DNA from 2 places in the Arthrobacter sp. M71 S08 genome. Region 2 is predicted to be linked to the other one. Evidence: predicted binding sites of a transcription regulator. Region 2 holds the regulator's gene; the other holds the start of a gene.

Region 1 (9,640 bases), on a different contig from region 2:
TTCCGGCGATCTGCTGGTGCACCCGCAGCTGTGGGAGCAGGCCGCCGTCGACGCCCGGCAGACAGGCAAGGGCTCCCTCGACTTCGAGCCGCTCCTGGCCGGGCAACGTCCGTATATCGAGGCCAGCGACCTGGCGGTGTGCCACATGGAGACCCCGGTCGCCACGCCGGAAGGACCGTTCAGCGGCTACCCGCAATTCAACGTTCCGCCGCAGATCCTCGACGCGGCTAAGGCTGTCGGCTACCAGGCCTGCACCACCGCCAGCAACCACACGGTCGACGCCGGCACCGAGGGGCTGGTGCGCACCCTGGACACCCTCGACCGGCTCGGGCTGGAGCACACGGGCTCCTACCGCACCGAAGAGGAGGCCCAGGAGCTGATGATCCTCGAGACGCCGGCGGCCCGGGTCGCGGTGATCGAAGCGACCTATGGCCTCAATGGGCTCACTCCCGAGTTCCCCTGGCAGGTGGACATGCTCGACGGGCCCACCATGATCGCCAAGGCGGAGAGGGCGCGCGAGGAGGGGGCCGACGTCGTTATCGCGGCCATCCACGCCGGCGATGAGTATGCCTCGCTACCCAACCAGCAGCAGGTCGATCTCGCCCACGCGCTGGCGGACAGCGGCGCGGTGGACTTCATCTATGGCCACCACACGCACTCGGTGCTGCCGATCGAGTACTACAACGACACGTGGATTGTTTACGGCCTCGGTAACGGTGTCACCGAGCTGTCGCCGGTGTATGACGTCAACAACGAGGGGCTGACCATCCGGGCGCAGTTCGCGGCCGACGAGTCGGGGGAGTGGACGGTCAGTGACCTGGCCTGGGTCCCCTCGGTCATTGTGCGCGACCCGTACCGCTGGTGCTCGCTCGCCCCGGACCAGGAGCCCGGAGCCTGCTCGACCCCCGAACATGAAGCGGCCGTTAAGGAGCGCACGCTGGCAACGGTGGAAACCTTCGGAGCGTCCGACGACGGCGCTCACCAGTGGCTGGTGTCCGAGGAAAAGTGACGGGCCTTCGGGCGCAGTTCAGCGCGGCCGCGCGGCGGCGTGTCGGCGTGCGAGCTCTGCAAGGCTGTCATCCACGTCGCCGGGCTCGAACGAGCCGTACTTGCGGATGGCGGCCTCACGGATCAGGAAATCGGCAATTGCGGGATTCTTCGGCAACAGGGAACCGTGCAGGTAACTGGCGACGATGTTGAGGTGCCTTGCACCTTCATGGTCATCCGTCGAGTTGTTCCCCTCGCCTTTGCTCACCGTGGCGAGCGGCCGGACACCCGGACCAAGGAAGGTCTGCCCGCTGTGGTTCTCGTAGCCGTGGATGTCGCCGAACTCCTCGCTGCGGGCCACCACATTCCCGATCAGCCGTTCGTCGCCGCCGTGCGTCTCGATGTCCAGGAGGCCGATCCCTGGAATCATCGTGCCGTCATGGGTCTTGAAGAACTTCCCGAAGAGCTGATAGAGGCCGCAGATCGCGAGCATCGGCGTACCGTCTTCGGCCAGCGCCCGAAGGTGCACTGCGTTCGACTGCAGGTCCTCCTGGATCACTACCTGCCCGCTGTCCTGCCCGCCGCCGCCGATCAGGATGTCCGCGTCGTCCAGGAAGGTGTCACCCGCATTGTGTTCGAGGATGACGGCCTCATACCCGTGCCAGGCAAGGCGTTGCTTGAGCACCAGTACGTTGCCCCAGTCGCCGTAAATGTTCATGTCGCGTGGATACAGCTGCAGGATCCGCAGCGTGCCTTTGCTGGCCGGAGTATCGGAACTCATGAGACCACCTTCACGTCAGTAATTTTAGACAGCTCCCTGCGGATGGCCAGCATCGCGGTGTAGGTGCAGAAGATCCGCTTCGGCCGGCCCTTCGCGCTGCGGATGAAGGTACGCAGCGCTGATCCGGTGTCAGGGTCGATGTCCCGGGCGGCGACGTCGTCGTACTGGAGGCGCAGGGCCATGTCATAGGCGCGGACGCCGCTGACCATGTCAACTCCGCCGGCTGCCAGGCTGTCGAAATCGACGTCCCAGAGCCAGGACATGTCCCTGCCGTCCGCGTAATTGTCGTTGATGGCGATCATCGTCGCGTACCCGACGGCGTCGAAGGATTTCAGGCCCAGCCTGAAGCCGCTGGGATTCTTCACGAGGACGAGTTCGAGGGGCTGCCCGTCCACCACCAGGGACTCACCACGACCGAAGGCAGGCTCGACCGCTGCCAGCGAGCGCAGCATCGTGTCCCGGTTGGATTCGCCGCCCAGGATGATCCGGGCCATTGCCAGCGCTGCGGCGGCGTTGAAGATGTTGTAGACCCCGCGGAGGGTCAGGTCGACTGTGCTTGCCTCACCGTCCATCAGGAACATCGCAGTGTTCGAATTCACTGACTCGAGCACGACGTCGGCCGGCAGGCTTGAGGCCGGAGCGGTGCCTGTGGCGCCGCGGAGGTCGTCGTCGCTGGGGAACGTATCCCTGAGCGACTCATCCAGCCCGAAGTAGGCCACAGAAGCGTTTCGCACCGATGATGCGATCGAGGCAACCCGTGGATCCTCCCGGTTCAGCACCACAGTTCCCGTGGTCTTGACTGCAATCTGCTCCAGCAGCCTTGTGGTCTTGTCGATTTCCCCGAAGCGGTCGAGCTGGTCGCGGAGGACGTTGAGCAACAGGCAATGGGTCGGGGGTACCAGGTTCACGAAGTGGACGGCATGCGCCTCGTCCAGTTCCAGAACGGCGACGTCGGCGCTGAGCCTTCCGCGCCAGTCGACCTCGCCGAGGAGCGCGGCTGCCACCCCGCGGGTGAAGTTGCTGCCGGTACGGTTTGTGAAGACCTTCAGGCCCTGGCCCTCGAGGAGTTCAACCACCATTTTGGTGGTGGTGGTCTTTCCATTGGTGCCGCTGACCACGATGACACCCTTGGGCAGGTTCCGCAGGGCCCGCGCCATGAATCCTGGGTCGATGCGTTCAACCACCAGACCCGGGAACGCCGAACCACCGCCGCGCAGACGCGAAAGTGCCCGAACTGTTTTGCCCAGGGGCACGCTCAAGCTAGACAGACCAGACATGGTCTCTAACTTATCGTGCTTTGTCCGGCCCACAGGCATGACGCCTTTGGGTGCGGCAGGCGTGGCAGATGCCGATTCGCAGGGAACGTCCCGCGCCAAACTAGAATGAGGTGGTGACTTCCACCATTCCTTCCGAAGGCTCCGCCCTGCGCGTCGGCGTTCTCGCCGTGCAGGGTGACGTCCGCGAGCACGTCCGGGTGATCGAATCCCTGGGCGGAGAAGCCTTCCCGGTCCGCCGTCCCAGCGAGCTGGAGCAGGCCGAGGGCCTCATCATCCCCGGCGGTGAATCCACCACCATGGACAAGCTCACGCGCGCCTTCGACCTCGCGGAACCTTTACGCCGGCGCATCCGGAACGGGTTCCCGGTTTACGGGTCCTGTGCGGGAATGATCATGCTGGCGGACACCATCGCCGATCCCTCACTGGACCTGAGGGGCAATCCGCAGCAGACGCTTGGCGGGCTGGACATTGTGGTGCGCCGCAACGCCTTCGGCCGGCAACGCGAATCCTTCGAGACGGACCTGCCGTTCGATGAGCTGCCCGGGAACGGCGATGACGTCCATGCCGTGTTCATCCGGGCGCCGTGGGTGGAAAAGGTCGGTGAATCGGTCAAGATCCTGGCACAGGTCGACGCACCGGACACGCCGCCCGCAGAACATGGGCACGAGCGCCACCCCAACAGGGGTGAAGCGCGGCCGGTCGCTAGAATTGTTGCAGTCCGCTCGGGAAACCTGCTCGCCACCAGCTTCCATCCGGAGGTCACCGGTGAGCACCGCATCCACGAGCTTTTCCTATCGATGATCGTCAAAAGAAGGGCAGAGCATGTCGGGGCACTCTAAATGGGCTACCACCAAACACAAGAAGGCCGTGATTGATGCCAAACGCGCCAAGTCCTTCGCCAAGCTGATCAAGAACATTGAGGTTGCTGCCCGCGCCGGCGGTGCGGATATGTCGGGTAACCCTGCGCTGGAACTCGCCGTGCAGAAGGCCAAGAAGACTTCGGTACCCAATGACAACATCGACCGCGCGATCAAGCGCGGCGCAGGCCTGACCGGCGAGGTAGTCGATTACTCCGAGATCATCTACGAAGCGCGCGGACCGCAGGGATCCGCATTGCTCATCGAATGCCTTACGGACAACAAGAACCGTGCAGCGTCCGAGGTGCGCGTGGCGATCACCCGCAACGGCGGTACGATTGCCGATCCCGGCTCCGTGGCCTACCTGTTCGCACGCAAGGGCGTTGTCTCGCTGCCGAAGAATGATCTGTCCGAAGACGATGTCCTGATGGCCGTCCTCGACGCGGGTGCCGAGGAAGTCAAGGAGTCCGGCGACTCTTTCGATGTCCACTCCGAACCGTCGGATCTGCGCGCGGTCGTCGCGGGGCTCGAAGAGGCCGGTATCGACTATGAGACCGACGAGGTTGAATTTGTCCCCTCCATGCAGGTGGAACTGGACGCCGACGCGGCACGCAAGTTCCTCAAGCTGGTGGACGCGCTCGAAGAGCTCGATGACGTCCAGAACGTGTACTCGAACGCAAACCTGAATGAAGACGTCATGGCCGAGCTGGAGAGCGACGATTAGTTCGGTCTCCGCGCGCCCGGGTCAACGCCCGTGACACTGCGCGTCATGGGGGTTGATCCCGGGCTTACCCGCTGTGGACTGGCCGTGGTCGACGTCGAGCCGAACCGTCGTGCCACGCTCGTGGCGGTGGGTGTGGTCGGTACCCCCGCGGACCATACGCTCGACCGCCGGCTGTTGATGATTGCGGAGTCGGTGGACGTCTGGCTCGACACCCACACTCCGGACGTTCTCGCCGTCGAACGCGTCTTCAGCCAGCTCAATGTGAGCACGGTGATGGGAACCGCGCAGGCTTCCGGAGTGGTGATCACAGCCGCTGCGCGACGCGGTATCCCCGTTGCCCTGCATACGCCGACGGAGGTGAAGGCCGCCGTGACCGGCAACGGTCAGTCCGACAAGACAGCCGTCACCAAGATGGTTACGAAGATACTGCGGCTCGCCTCCGCGCCCACGCCGGCAGATGCTGCTGACGCTCTTGCGCTTGCCATCACGCACGCCTGGCGCACCGGATCATCCGCTTCCGTACGGGCTCAGGGCGGTTCCGGCCAGACGGCAGCCCAACGGCTATGGGCCGAGGCCGAGGCTAAAGCCCGACGGCGGCGCTGAGCCGCGGGCTGCGGATCGGGCGCCGATGCCGGGGCTCCGGTGTGGCGGGCATGAAATAGTCGGTTGCTGCCCGTACGCTGATTCGTAGATATGTTCGGTGATATTCGTTTCGATCCTCAGCACCTGGAGCCGCACGCATGATCAGCTCTCTGACCGGGACAGTAAGCCATGTTGGCCTGCACTCGGCCGTTCTCGACGTCAACGGGTTCGGAATGCAGGTACAGGCAACTCCCCAGACCCTCTCCACCTTGCATCTGGGCAACCAGGCGAAAGTCTTCACCTCGATGATTGTCCGCGAGGACTCCATGACCCTCTTCGGATTCACAGACACGGAGGAGCGGGAGGTCTTCGAAACCCTGCTCGGCGTCAGCGGAGTAGGCCCCCGGCTGGCGCTTGCTGTCCTCGCGGTTCACCCCCCGGCCGCCATCCGGACGGCCGCGTCCTCCGGAGATGACAAGGCGTTCAGCAAGGTACCCGGAATCGGGCCCAAGGGAGCCCGGCGCATTGTGCTTGAACTCGCCGACAAGCTGGTTCCGCTCGAGACAGATTCACCGGCCACAGCCGCGGGCGCCTGGCAGTCCCAGGTCCTCGCCGCGATGATGGGCCTGGGCTGGTCGGAGAAGGACGCCGGCTCAGCCATCGACTCGGCCGTGAAGGAGTCGCCGGAGATTGCGGCCACCGGTGATGTCGGTTCCATCCTCAAACTCACCCTGCGCAGACTGGGCCAGGACGGGGCGCGCAGCTCGGCACGGGCCTCGGTGAACTGATGGCGGAAGAGCAGGAACAGCCTCTCGTCTCGCCCTCGGTTGACCCTGAGGACCGCGCGGTCGAGGCGGCCCTCCGGCCCAAGAACCTCGACGATTTCGTTGGTCAGGCGAGAGTGCGCCGCCAGTTGTCACTGGTTCTCGAAGCATCGCGAATGCGCGGCCGGAGCGCGGATCACGTGTTGCTCTCCGGCCCGCCCGGCCTGGGCAAGACCACCCTTGCAATGATCATCGCAGCCGAAATGAACGCGCCGCTGCGCATCAGTTCCGGCCCCGCTATTCAGCATGCGGGAGATCTCGCAGCTATCCTTTCCTCGCTCACCGAAGGCGAGGTGCTGTTCCTCGATGAAATCCACCGCATGTCGCGCCCGGCTGAGGAAATGCTCTACATGGCCATGGAAGACTTCCGGGTGGACATCATTGTCGGCAAGGGGCCGGGCGCCACCGCCATTCCGCTGGACCTTCCGCCGTTCACTTTGGTCGGGGCTACCACCCGCGCCGGGTTGTTGCCCGGACCGCTGCGTGACCGCTTCGGTTTCACAGGGCACCTGGAGTTTTACTCCACGGCCGAACTCGAACTCGTGCTCCGGCGCTCGGCCATGATGATGGACATGCGGGTCAACTCCGCGGCTTTCGCTGAAGTGGCAGGGCGGTCCCGGGGCACGCCCAGAATCGCGAACAGGCTGTTGCGCCGTGTCCGCGACTGGGCTCTGGTGAACAACGTCGATGTCATCGATGCCAGGTGCGCCGGTGCCGCCCTGGACATGTACGAAGTGGACGCCAAGGGGCTTGACCGTCTCGACCGGGCCGTCCTGACCGCACTGGTGACGAAGTTCAACGGCGGGCCGGTGGGGCTTTCCACCCTCGCCATAGCGGTGGGGGAGGAACCCGAGACGGTTGAGACAGTCGCCGAGCCGTATCTCGTCCGTGAAGGAATGCTTGGACGGACCCCTCGCGGACGTATCGCCACCGCCGCTGCGTGGGAGCACCTTGGGCTTGTCATGCCTCCGACAGTCGCCGCTGCCATGCCGGAGGACCTGTTCTCCGTGTATCAGGAGGATTCGGTTCCAGAGATCGAGAACGGGATGGGTGCTGAATCTGAGTGGAGCCGCAACGAGGGCTAGTGCGAAAGTTGCGCCGTGTTCACCGTAGACTGATATGACGTGTGGCACACCGCGCGGTCAAAGCTAACGGAATCGGCGTTGAGGTTCCCTGCTCCGTTCTCATCATTGCGAAACAGGGGCCGCGGAATCGATACGCTGAAAGCAGTACTCCCGCAGACCGTGCGTGGCCGCGGAACTCGGTGTCGGGTCGCATGCATAGCGTCCGGCTGCGCTGACCAAATATAGAAACGGATTTTCTCTGTGCTCGCAAATGTAGTTGCCCAGACCACTCAGACAACGGGCGGCGGGTTTGATATCTTCAGCCTGCTCCTCCCGCTGGCCCTCGCCTTCCTGATCTTCACCATGTTCCGCAAGCAGCGGAAGATGAAGCAGCAGGTCGCCGAGCAGCGCACCCAGATGCTTCCGGGTACCGAGGTCATGACCAACTTCGGCCTGTTCGGCACCATCGTCTCGCTCGATGATGACAACAACAAAGCAGTCATTGAGATCTCGCCCGGTGTTACTGCCACCGTTCACACGCAAACGTTGAGCAAGGTCGTTACCCCGGAGCCGGTGGTTGAGGAAGAGCACACGGTTCCCGACGACGCGTCCTCTCTTACCGCCCCGGACACGGACGCGGACCGCCCCCTTCGTGAGGAGACTCCGGAGGAAACAGTCGAGCGGCTGAATCGGGAGAATCCCCGCGACCGAAACGACAAAGACCAGTAATCCTGATTCGGCCGCCCCGGCGGTCGAAGTCAAGTCTCGAGTTCCAACACCTAAGGATTCACGCACCATGGCACGAACAGGCCCAGGCTCCGCCGCCAAACGCACTCTCGTGTGGCTCGGCGTAGTCTTCGCACTCCTTGCGCTGCTGCTCGGCGGCGGCTCGCTGTGGAGCAACGCCAGCTGGACACCAAAACTTGCCCTCGACCTCGAGGGCGGTACCCAGATGATTCTTTCGCCCCAGGTCCAGGGCGGCAGTACGGAGATCACGCCCGACCAGCTGGACCAGGCGGTCGAGATCATCCGCCAGCGCGTCGACGGCAGCGGTGTAGCTGAGGCAGAGATCAGCACCCAGTCCGGGCGAAACGTGATCGTCGCGCTGCCGGGCATCCCCGAACCGGAAACCCGTGAACTGATCCAGGCATCCGCCCAGATGGAGTTCCGTCCTGTATTGCTCGGCGGACCCGGGCTCGCTCCGGCGGCTGAAACGCCGACGCCGGAAGATCAGCTCCCGACACCGAGTGCCGAGCCTACGAACGCCAGCGACCCGAACTGGATCACGGCCGAAGTTCTGCAGGAATTCGAATCCACTGACTGCACCAGCCCAGAGGCCCTGCAGCCCGCAGTGGAGCCGGCTCCCGCTGATCAACCCATGGTCGCCTGCGAACCTGATACCCAGGGTAAGTACATTCTTGGGCCGGTTGAGGTCCGCGGCACCGAGATCGATTCTGCTGACTACGGCATGGCCCGCAGCGCACAGGGCCAGACCCTGAATGAGTGGGTCGTCAACATCGAGTTCAACGATGAGGCAACCCAGACCTTCCGGGAGGTCACCGAAAGGCTGTTCGCTATCGGATCGGGAGACCCGAGGAATCAGTTCGCCATCGTGCTCGACGGCGTGATCGTCTCCGCTCCCACTACCAACGCTGTGATTCCCGACGGCCGTCCGCAGATCAGCGGCAGTTTCACCGAGGAATCGGCTGCGGCACTGGCAGAGCAGCTCAAGTACGGTGCGCTGCCGATCAGCTTCGAAATTCAGAGCGAGCAGCAGATCTCCGCCACCCTTGGTGCCGACCAGCTGCGCCTGGGGCTTATCGCCGGCATCATCGGTCTTGTTCTCGTAGCGGTGTACTCGCTGTTCCAGTACCGGATGCTTGGCCTGGTGACGATCGCCTCCCTCATGGTCGCCGGCGCGCTCACCTATCTCGCGATATGTATCCTCGGCTGGACCGAGAACTACCGGCTGTCCCTCGCCGGTGTAGCCGGTCTGATCGTCGCGATCGGCCAGACGGCCGACTCGTTCATCGTCTACTTCGAGCGCATCCGTGATGAGCTCCGCGATGGCCGCGGCCTCGTGTCGGCCGTCGAGAACGGCTGGCGACGAGCCAAGCGGACCGTTCTCGCGTCCAAGGCAATGAACCTGCTTGCCGCCGTCGTACTGTACTTCGTTGCCGTCGGTAACGTACGCGGTTTCGCGTTCACGCTCGGTCTGACAGCGATCGCCGACCTGGTAGTTGTGTTCCTGTTCACCCACCCGGTCATGCGCCTGCTCGCCATGACGAAATTCTTTGGCGAAGGTCACCGCTGGTCCGGAATGGATCCGACCCGCCTCGGCGCACTGCCGTTCTACCGCGGTGCAGGGCGCGTGCGGCACAAGCCTGTGGAGCGTCCTGTGAAAGCTGATCTGCGCGGTCGGAACAAGGCCGCTGCAGGAGAGGCAGAACGGCGTCTTACCATCGCAGAACGGCGTCTGGCTGAACAGCGGAAAGCTGCTGAAGAACAAAAGGCCGTCGCTGCGCAAGCGCGCGGATCCGAGGA
Region 2 (9,640 bases):
CCGAGTCGGCAACGTTGTGGCTGAGCGCCGCCTCGATATGGGCCGGGAGCCTCCGCTCGGTCATGCCTAGCGTTCCGGGTGTCCTGCGACGTCCAGCGCCTGCGGCAGCGTGAAGGCACCCGCGTAGAGGGCCTTTCCGACGATGGCGCCCTCGAGTCCTTCGACAACGAGCTGCCGGAGCGCGGCAAGGTCGTCCAGGCTGGAGATGCCTCCGGATGCGACAACGGGGCGCTGGGTCTTCTCCAATACGTCGCGGAGGAGCTGAAGGTTAGGGCCCTGCAGAGTCCCGTCCTTCGTCACATCGGTTACCACGTAGCGTGCGCAGCCGGCGTCGTCGAGACGGGCGAGTACCTCCCAAAGGTCGCCGCCCTCCTCGGTCCAGCCGCGGGCGGCCAGCGTCGTGCCCCGAACGTCGAGGCCGACGGCGATGGCGTCACCATATCGAGCGATGGCGCTGGCGGTCCAGACCGGATTTTCAAGTGCCGCGGTGCCGAGATTGACGCGCTCAGCGCCGAGCTCGAGTGCCTGGTCCAGGGAAGCGTCGTCACGGATGCCGCCGGAGAGCTCCACCTTGATGTTCAGTTCCTTGACGACGCGGGCGAGCAGGTCGCGGTTCGATCCGCGACCGAAGGCGGCATCGAGGTCCACGAGGTGAACCCACTCGGCGCCGTCGTTCTGCCACTGCAGGGCCGCGTCCAGGGGGTCGCCATAGCTGGTCTCGCTACCGGCCGCCCCTTGGACCAGCCGGACGGCCTGGCCGTCCGCGACGTCGACAGCCGGGAGGAGCTCAAGGATGGGAGATTCGGTGAAGGGGCTCATTCACGTCCTTTGTTCAGGTGTTCGGGCCGGCTCAGGTGGACGGCTTACGGGGTCAGGGTCAACAGAAAGGCAGCGAGCAGGGCCATCCCGGCGAGGACGCCGAAGCTGATGGTCAACGCCCTCGGCATCTGCTGGCGGTGGAACGAGACGACGCCGCCGATCAGCAGCCCCGCCAGCCCCATGAGGATCAGGCTCCACATCGGTCAGCGAAGGCTGCCGGTCCAGTTGCGCAGCAGTTGGGCTCCAGCATCTCCGGACTTCTCGGGGTGGAACTGCGTGGCGGAAAGCGGGCCGTTTTCCACTGCCGCAATAAAAGGGGAACCGTGGGTGGACCAGGTGACCTGTGGGGGGCGCATGGCCGGCTGGGTGACGTCGAAGTTCCATTCCTGGACTCCGTACGAATGCACGAAGTAAAACCGCTCGTCAGCCAGTCCCTCGAAGAGCACCGAACCTGGCGGCGGCTCGACTGTATTCCAGCCCATGTGTGGAACCACATCAGCTTTGAGCCGCTCAACCGTACCGGGCCATTCGCCCATGCCCTGGGTGCGCACACCGTGCTCCACGCCCTCCTCGAACAACACCTGCAACCCAACACAGATGCCAAGAACCGGGCGCCCTCCTGCAACGCGGCGCCCGATCATCCGAAGGGCGTCGACATCCTTCAGGCCCTGCATGACGGCAGCAAAGGCACCGACACCGGGCACAACAAGACCGTCGGCGTTCAGGACATCGTCGGCAGCCGCACTGAGTGTGACTTCAGCACCGACGTGTTCGAGTGCACGCACCGCAGAGCGGATGTTCCCCGACCCGTAATCGAGCACGGTCACTTTCGGTGCACTCATAGCGCACCCTTGGTGGACGGAATACCCGTGACGCGGGGATCCGGCTCGACTGCCGCACGAAGGGCCCGTGCAAAAGCCTTGAACTGAGCCTCCACGATGTGGTGCGGATCCCTGCCCCCGAGGACCTTCATGTGAAGGCAGATCTGCGCATGCAGCGTGATGGCTTCGAAAACGTGGCGCGTAAGGGAGCCCGTAAAGTGTCCACCGATGAGGTGATATTCCTGGCCGGCCGGCTCGCCCGAGTGGACCAGGTAGGGACGTCCGGAGATGTCCACGACGGCGTTCGCCAGCGCTTCGTCCAGCGGCACGGTCGCTTCGCCGAAGCGGCGGATTCCGGCCTTGTCACCAAGTGCTTCCCGGAGCACCTCTCCAAGTGTGATCGCCACGTCCTCGACGGTGTGGTGTACGTCGATATGCGTGTCGCCGCTGGCCTTGACCGTGAGGTCGATCAACGAGTGCTTTGCCAGAGCGGTCAACATGTGGTCGTAGAACGGCACAGAGGTGCTGATGTCAGAGCGGCCGGTGCCGTCGAGATCGAGTTCGACGAATACCGATGATTCACTAGTGGTCCGCTCGCGTCGGGCAGCGCGTTGGGCGGTAGCTTCCGCGGTCATGGGTGGTCCTTACGGTTGTAACGGCAACAGACGGGCAGTGGGCCCGTACGTGCATCCCGGTCTAGTTTAGGAGACGCCCGGCCGGATCAAAGATTCGAGGGTGTCAAGGAAGATAGTGGTCTCCTCCTGTGTACCGGCAGTGACCCGCAAGTGGTGCGGTATGCCGACGTTGCGGATCAGGACTCCGGCATCAAGGAGGCCCTGCCAGACTGCGCGCGGGTCCTCGATGCCTCCAAACAGCACGAAATTGGAGTCCGACGGCGCAACCGGCAGGCCCATGCCTATAAGGCCGGACACAATGCGGTCCCTCTGCCGCTTAATCTCATCGACGTTGGCGAGCAGCTTCCCGGAGTGCGTCAGGGCCGCCACTGCCGTGGCTTGAGTGATCGCGGAGAGGTGGTAAGGAAGGCGTACGAGCCGAAGGGCGTCCGCGATTTCCGGCGCCGCGGCCAGGTATCCGAGGCGCGCTCCGGCGAGAGCGAACGCTTTGCTCATAGTGCGCGAGACAATAAGCCGCTCCCTCCCGGGCAGCAGTTCGAGTGCGCTGGGCGTGCCCGTGTGGGAGAACTCCGCGTACGCCTCGTCCACAATGATGATCGCCTGGGCTGCCTCGCCTGCATCGTAGACCTCGGAGACAACGTCCAGGGAGAGGGCAGTACCGGTCGGATTGTTCGGGCTGCACAGGAACACAATGTTCGCTCCTGAGGAAGCCACCTGGTCAGCGGTCGACCGAACATCAAGATCGAAGTTGTCCTGCCTCGTGCCTGTCAGGTACTCAGTCCCCGTGGATCCGGCAAGTAAGGGATACATCGAGTAGGTGGGAGGGAAACCCAGAGCAGTTCGGGCAGGGCCGCCGAACGCAAGCAGGATGTGTTGGAGGACCTCGTTCGATCCGTTGGCTGCCCAGATGTTGTCTGCGGTGAGTCCGTGACCGAGGTAGCTGGCGAGGTGCTCGCGGAGGAGGGTGAACTCCCGGTCGGGGTAGCGGTTGAGTCCTGCTACGGCTTTCTGCACCGCATCAACGATCGCACTGCGAACGTCCTCCGGGACGCCATGGGTATTCTCGTTGACATTCAGAAGGATGGGTACGTCTATCTGCGGAGCACCGTACGGCCGGAGTCCGCGCAGGTTCTCTCGGATCGGCAGACGGCTAAGGCGTTCAAGCTGATCGGTCACTACCAGAGTTTAAGGCCGCAGGCTGCCCATTGAAGAATTCGTTGCGGGAGCGGGGCACTATTACGCACTTCCCCGGGACACTTCCATCCGACATCTTCAAGGCCTCACGGGCCTCCGACGGGGATATGGAGGGACTGCCCAGCCTGCACGGTGGACGAGGCCAGAGCGTTCAGTTCGACGATCTCCTCGACTACCGCACGCGGATCCCGGTTTGGTGCATACTCTGCGGCCAGTGCCCAGAGAGTCTCGCCCGACGTGACATTGACGCGCACGGTATTGGTGACTTCGCCCGCGCCTCCCGCGGCCTGTGCCTGCGAGGTGAAGAACGCACTGATGATGAGCAGCGCTGCGGCGAGAAGTGCGAGGGGCAGAGCTATCAGAACAATCCAGCCGCGGCGAGTGAGATGCAGGCCGGATGGTGCGCCGGTTCCGCGGTTCGGACGCATTTCCAGCCGGAATGTGGGAACTGATCCTGCGATATGGAGCGTCGACATGGCGTCCACCTTTCTCGTTGTGTGGATGTCCCAACAGCTTTTTTCGAAGCTGTGTTCTATTCCTATCCGTTTATTCTTAGCATTTGTGAACTAATATTGTCGAGACTCGCTCGAACAAATGTTTGAAAACGGACGTTCAGTCCCCTAGCGTTGCTGGCAAAGGTGACGGTCCGGCCGCTTCGAAACCAGCTCATCACCCACCACTGACAAAACAGGTTGGCGAGCGGCAGTCCGGGTCCAGCCAGAGGAAAGGGACGCATTCTCGTGGCAGATCTCAGTGCGGCAGAGGACATGACAGAGGTGCCTGCGCCAGACGCCAAGCGCGGACGCGGGCGTCCGCGGGGCCGGGCCACGCCAAAGGGAATGACACCCCGCCAGAAGAAGATTCTTGAGACCATCCAGCGCAGCGTTGCAGCGCACGGTTACCCGCCGTCCATGCGCGAGATTGGGGACACCGTCGGGCTTGCCAGCCTCTCAAGCGTCACGCACCAGCTCTCGCAGCTGGAGCGCATGGGTTACATCCGTCGCGACCCGAAGCGTCCCCGCGCCATGGAGATCCTGCTTCCCCTCACCCTTGGAGACGACGGTCCGCGCATCCTGCCTTCCTCCGCTGAGGAAGAAGAATCAGCGCCACTCTCGGCCGTTGATGCCGCCATGGTTCCGCTGGTCGGACGCATTGCCGCCGGCGGTCCTATCCTGGCGGACCAGCTGGTTGAAGACGTTATGCCGCTCCCCCGTCAGCTTGTCGGTCATGGAGAACTTTTCATGCTGCGGGTGTCCGGCGACTCCATGATCGACGCCGCCATCTGTGACGGCGACTGGGTAGTGGTCCGCCGTCAGAGCAATGCGGAAAACGGAGACGTGGTGGCGGCGCTTCTGGATGATGAAGCCACTGTGAAGACGTTCCGCCAGCGTGATGGCCACACCTGGCTCCTGCCGCAGAACACCAACTACGAGCCGATTCTCGGCGACCATGCCACCATCATGGGCAGAGTCGTCTCGGTGATGCGCGCCCTCTAACCCGCTCGCAACCTAGGCCGGTTGCGTGGGAGCAAGGCGCGTCAGAATCGCGAGCGCGGTTGCCCTGTCTGTCGTGGGCCAAAAGGGCGGCAGGGCGGCCCTCAGGAAGCCGCCGTAGCCGGCCGTTGCCAGGCGGGAGTCAAGTACGGCGACCATTCCCCTATCGTTCTGGGCGCGGATGAGCCGGCCCGCTCCCTGAGCAAGGCGTACCGCGGCGTGGGTGGCCGAGACATGCATGAAGCCGTTCCCCCCGGCCTTCGCCACAGCACGGGTTCGCGCCGTCATCAGCGGGTCGTCGGGCCGCGGGAAGGGTATGCGGTCGATGGTGACCAGGCGGCAGGAGGTTCCGGGCACATCAACGCCCTGCCACAGCGACATTGTGCCGAAAAGGCAGGTGTCGGGTTCCTCCGCGAACTGCTTTACCAGCGCAGACATGGAGGATTCGCCCTGGCAGAGGATCTCGACGTCGACTCTCCCCCGAAGCGCTTCGGCAGCATCTTCCGCTGCCCGCCGCGACGAGAACAGTCCGAGTGTTCCCCCACGGGAGGCCTTGATCAGCGCCTCGAGCTCGTCCAGCTGCTCCTCGGAAGTTCCGCGTCCGGGCTTCGGCAAGTCCTTGGCGACGTACAGTACGCCCTGCCGGGGATAGTCGAAAGGACTTCCGACGTCCACCCCGGTCCACGACGGCGCGCCCTCGCCGGTTAACCCGAGGGAGCCCGCGACCGGCCCGAATTCGGAACCGATCGCGAGTGTCGCTGACGTGAGCACGACGGTGTGATCCTCGAACAGGCCCCGCCTGAGACGTCCCGCAACCGAAAGTGGGGCAATGCTGATGGTGGCGGGCGAGGAGTCGTCCGCCGCTGAGTAACCGGAGCCGGGACTGAACGTGCTCGGACGGCTGGCCCACAGCACCTCCCCAGCGCCACCGGCTGAGACCATTCGCTCGGACAATTCGAGCAGCATCAGCAGACGCGAGCGGGCCATCTGCCGCCCGCCGTCCGCCGACTGGGCGGACCCGTCGGAGCTCGACTCGGATAGAGCCAGCCTGCAGGCTTCCCGCAATTGGACAAGCGCGAGCTCCTGCTGCTCATCGAGCCCCCCGGGCATTAAGCCGGTGGGTTGAGCGTCAAAGGCACCCTCAAAGGCGCTCTGCGCGGCATGCAGCGTGTCAGTATCCGCGCCCAGATGGCGGCGCGCCACCGAGGCTGCCGCTCCGATCAGAGCTCCGGAGAGTTGGCCGGACACCGCTGAGGTCACGCGGTCGTGCAGCTCGTGTGCTTCATCGATGACTACCACGTCGTGCTCGGGGAGCACCGCAAGCCCCTCGAACGCATTGATCGCCAGCAGGGCATGGTTGGTGATCACGATGTCCGCCTGCCCGGCTTTTTCTCGTGCACGCTCACTGAAGCATTCGTCGGCAACGGGACACTTCTGGGCGCCGAGGCATTCCATGGAGGAGACGGAGACCTGACGCCAGGCCCGATCGCTGACACCCGGGAGGAGCTCGTCCCGATCGCCGGTTTCGGTATCCTCAGCCCACTCCCGCAGCCGGACGATCTCCCGACCAAGTGGGGTCGACGGCCCGGCCGTGGGATGCGGTGCCGCGGTGTCGCCGTCGAGAGCAAACAGCGCTCCTGAATCGTCCTCGTCGGGGAATCCGCCGTCGGTCTTGTGGCGGCAGACGTAGTTGCTCCGGCCCTTGAGCAGCGCGACGTTCACCGGGCGCGGGAGTGAGCCGTGCAGTGTGTCGAGGAGCCTCGGCAGATCACGGTTAACAATCTGCGCCTGCAGTGCCAGGGTGGCGGTCGAAACGATGGAGGTCGTGTCGCTCTTCACCGCATGCGCAATCAACGGAAGCAGGTATGCCAGCGACTTCCCGGTACCGGTGCCAGCCTGCACCAGCAAATGGGTGCCGGTGTCGATTGCCTCCTCGACCTGGCGCACCATCTCATGCTGTCCGCTGCGCTGCTGACCGCCCATCGTTTCCACGACATGGTCAAGCAGTTGAAGGGGACTTACGCTCCCTTCAGCCATGCCTGACGAACGGCTCCAGTTCCGCGGCCAAGCCTTCCCGGACCATCACGTCGATCTGTGTACCGTCTTCCACATGCTCAAGGCGAAGGATCTCCGCATCCGGCTGGTGCAGACGGCTGACGACATCGCCGCGCTGGTAGGGCACGAGCAGGGTCAGTTTGACGCTGGGCCGCGGGATTGCCTGACTGATCAGCTCCAGCAGCTCCGGAATTCCCTGGCCAGTGCGGGCAGAAACGATCGCGTGGCGGGGTTCCCGCTGCCGGAGCCGTTCGAGCACGAAGGGATCGGCCGCATCCGCCTTGTTCAGGACCACAATTTCCGGCACCTTGCGCGCGTCGACTTCGGTAAGCACTTCGCGTACCGCAGCGATCTGCCCCTCAGGGTCGGGGTGCGAGGCATCCACGACGTGGAGAATGAGGTCGGCGTCCGCCACTTCCTCCAGCGTTGACCGGAACGCCTCGACCAGCTGGGTAGGAAGCGAACGGACGAATCCGACGGTGTCCGCGAGCGTGAACTCGAGCCCGTCAGGAGTCTGCGCACGCCGGATGGTGGGATCCAGCGTTGCAAAGAGCGCATTCTCGACCAGGACCCCGGCGTCGGTCAGGCGGTTGAGCAGGGACGATTTTCCGGCATTGGTGTACCCGGCAATAGCGACTGATGGAACTTCATGACGACGGCGGTTGGCCCGCTTGGTCTCACGGGCAGGCTTCATCCCGGCGATTTCACGACGGAGCTTGGCCATACGGGTGCGGATCTTCCGCCGGTCGAGCTCGATCTTGGTTTCACCGGGTCCACGGGAACCCATGCCTGCACCGGCACCGCCGACCTGGCCACCGGCCTGGCGGGACATCGAGTCACCCCAGCCACGGAGACGAGGGAGGAGGTACTCAAGCTGCGCGAGCTCGACCTGCGCCTTGCCCTCACGGGACTTGGCGTGCTGGGCGAAAATATCCAGGATGAGCGCCGTCCGGTCGATGACCTTGACCTTGACGATGTCTTCGAGTCCGCGGCGCTGCGACGGAGCGAGCTCACTATCGACGACCACGGTGTCTGCACCGGTTGCCATCACGATGTTCTTCAGCTCCTCGGCCTTGCCCGCTCCAAGGAAGGTTCCAGGGTCCGGTTTCAGGCGGCGCTGGATGATCCCGTCCAACACTTCCGATCCGGCCGTTTCCGCGAGTGCAGCGAGTTCGCGGAGAGAGTTCTCCGCCTCTTCGACTGTGCCTTCGCCCCAGATGCCCGCCAAGACCACGCGCTCAAGGCGCAGCTGCCGGTACTCGACTTCGGTGACATCCTCGAGTTCCGTAGACAGGCCAGCCACACGCCGGAGAGCGCGACGCTCCGCGAGGTCCTGCTGTTCGCCGTCGTACTCGGTGTGCTCCTCGTCGAGTTCCGAAAGGGCCTGGGCTCGGCCACTGGGGCCGTTGCTGAAACGGCGGGGAACGCCGTTGGGCGACGATGCGGGGTCCTTGGCAAGTATCCGGTCAATAACAGCCTGGATCTCATCCGGGCCCATTTCCGGCTCGGGCGTTGCCGACGCTCCGTGATGTGTGGTCATACTCTCCCTTGGTAACTGTCTTTCCATGGTAGTCCGTTGCCCCAAGTGCGTGGGCAAGATTCTCTGAGCGCGAAGACGGGCACAGGACCGATCGGCCGAAGCGGCGTCGTGGAGTGTGTGTTGCGGACTGTAGGTTCGCGGGCCGTGAGGAGCGCACTAGGCTGGAACACTATGGATTCGCAGCACTACTTCAGCGCCGCCCCTTCGGGACCGGATCGCCGCCGGCCGCTCCGGGTGACCCTTGCGGGCAAGGAGCGGGAGCTGGTTACATCGGGCGGTATCTTCAGCCCCGACGGCGTGGACAAGGGCACTGCCATCCTGCTGTCCGAGGTCCCGCCTCCAACCGGCTCGAACCTGCTCGACATTGGCTGCGGATGGGGACCGATTGCCCTCACAATGGCGCTTCAGGCACCGCAGGCGAACGTCGTGGCAATCGATGTCAATGAGCGTTCGCTGGAACTGACCAGGGAAAACGCACGCCGGCTGGATCTGTCCAACGTAAGCGCTGTCCTGCCCGACGACGTCAGCCCGGACATCTCCTTCGACACCATCTGGTCCAACCCGCCTATCCGCATCGGAAAGGACGCTCTCCACGAGCTTCTCCTGCGGTGGGTTCCGCGGCTGGCGCCCGGCGGCATCGCCTGGCTGGTCGTGCAGAAGAATCTTGGTGCGGACTCGCTGCAGCGGTGGCTCGCTGCCGAGCTTGCCGCCGATTACGACGTCGACAGGGCAGCCACCTCGAAGTCCTTCCGCATTCTACGGGTGACCCGCAGGGCCTAGGCGAAAGTACCGCTGGCTACCAGCACTGCAGGTCCGCTGAGGTGGACGTGCTCGGCTCCCCCGGGACTGATCGCAAAACGGACGCCGACAGTACCGCCGGGGACTGTGACGCTCCAGATGTCAGGGGCCTCTTCTCCTGCCCAGTATCGCGCGGCGACTGCCGCCGCGCAGGCACCGGTACCGCACGAGAGCGTTTCTCCCACTCCGCGCTCGTGGACACGCATGCTTACCTGCCCCACGCCGTCGTGCATGAGGGGGTCATGCGGGACGACAAACTCGACGTTGGTACCGTTCGGCGGCACC

The links. The regulator LexA, encoded in region 2, represses DNA repair genes until DNA is damaged. The targets are predictions, from matches to a motif close to TCGAACANNTGTTCGA.
Region 1: ruvA (Holliday junction branch migration protein RuvA) is a predicted target of LexA. The motif match lies at 5,312-5,327, and genes of this name have one in related genera.

What each region holds. Positions count from the first base shown of each region.
Region 1 covers NZ_JBNHEY010000010.1:4,584-14,223, forward strand. Annotated here, with positions in the region: gene AC5RTB_RS15735 (CapA family protein) at 1-1,009, shown strand, start outside; gene AC5RTB_RS15740 (type 1 glutamine amidotransferase) at 1,028-1,768, opposite strand; gene AC5RTB_RS15745 (DUF1727 domain-containing protein) at 1,765-3,045, opposite strand; gene pdxT (pyridoxal 5'-phosphate synthase glutaminase subunit PdxT) at 3,159-3,884, shown strand; gene AC5RTB_RS15755 (YebC/PmpR family DNA-binding transcriptional regulator) at 3,868-4,626, shown strand; gene ruvC (crossover junction endodeoxyribonuclease RuvC) at 4,657-5,229, shown strand; gene ruvA (Holliday junction branch migration protein RuvA) at 5,367-5,996, shown strand; gene ruvB (Holliday junction branch migration DNA helicase RuvB) at 5,996-7,117, shown strand; gene AC5RTB_RS15775 (preprotein translocase subunit YajC) at 7,358-7,825, shown strand; gene secD (protein translocase subunit SecD) at 7,893-9,640, shown strand, end outside.
Region 2 covers NZ_JBNHEY010000001.1:784,192-793,831, reverse strand. Annotated here, with positions in the region: gene AC5RTB_RS03710 (SseB family protein) at 1-64, opposite strand, end outside; gene priA (bifunctional 1-(5-phosphoribosyl)-5-((5-phosphoribosylamino)methylideneamino)imidazole-4-carboxamide isomerase/phosphoribosylanthranilate isomerase PriA) at 67-819, opposite strand; gene AC5RTB_RS03700 (hypothetical protein) at 864-1,019, opposite strand; gene hisH (imidazole glycerol phosphate synthase subunit HisH) at 1,023-1,661, opposite strand; gene hisB (imidazoleglycerol-phosphate dehydratase HisB) at 1,658-2,275, opposite strand; gene AC5RTB_RS03685 (histidinol-phosphate transaminase) at 2,342-3,451, opposite strand; gene AC5RTB_RS03680 (LysM peptidoglycan-binding domain-containing protein) at 3,556-3,945, opposite strand; gene lexA (transcriptional repressor LexA) at 4,237-4,965, shown strand; gene AC5RTB_RS03670 (ATP-dependent DNA helicase) at 4,978-6,999, opposite strand; gene hflX (GTPase HflX) at 6,992-8,557, opposite strand; gene AC5RTB_RS03660 (class I SAM-dependent methyltransferase) at 8,729-9,337, shown strand; gene dapF (diaminopimelate epimerase) at 9,334-9,640, opposite strand, start outside.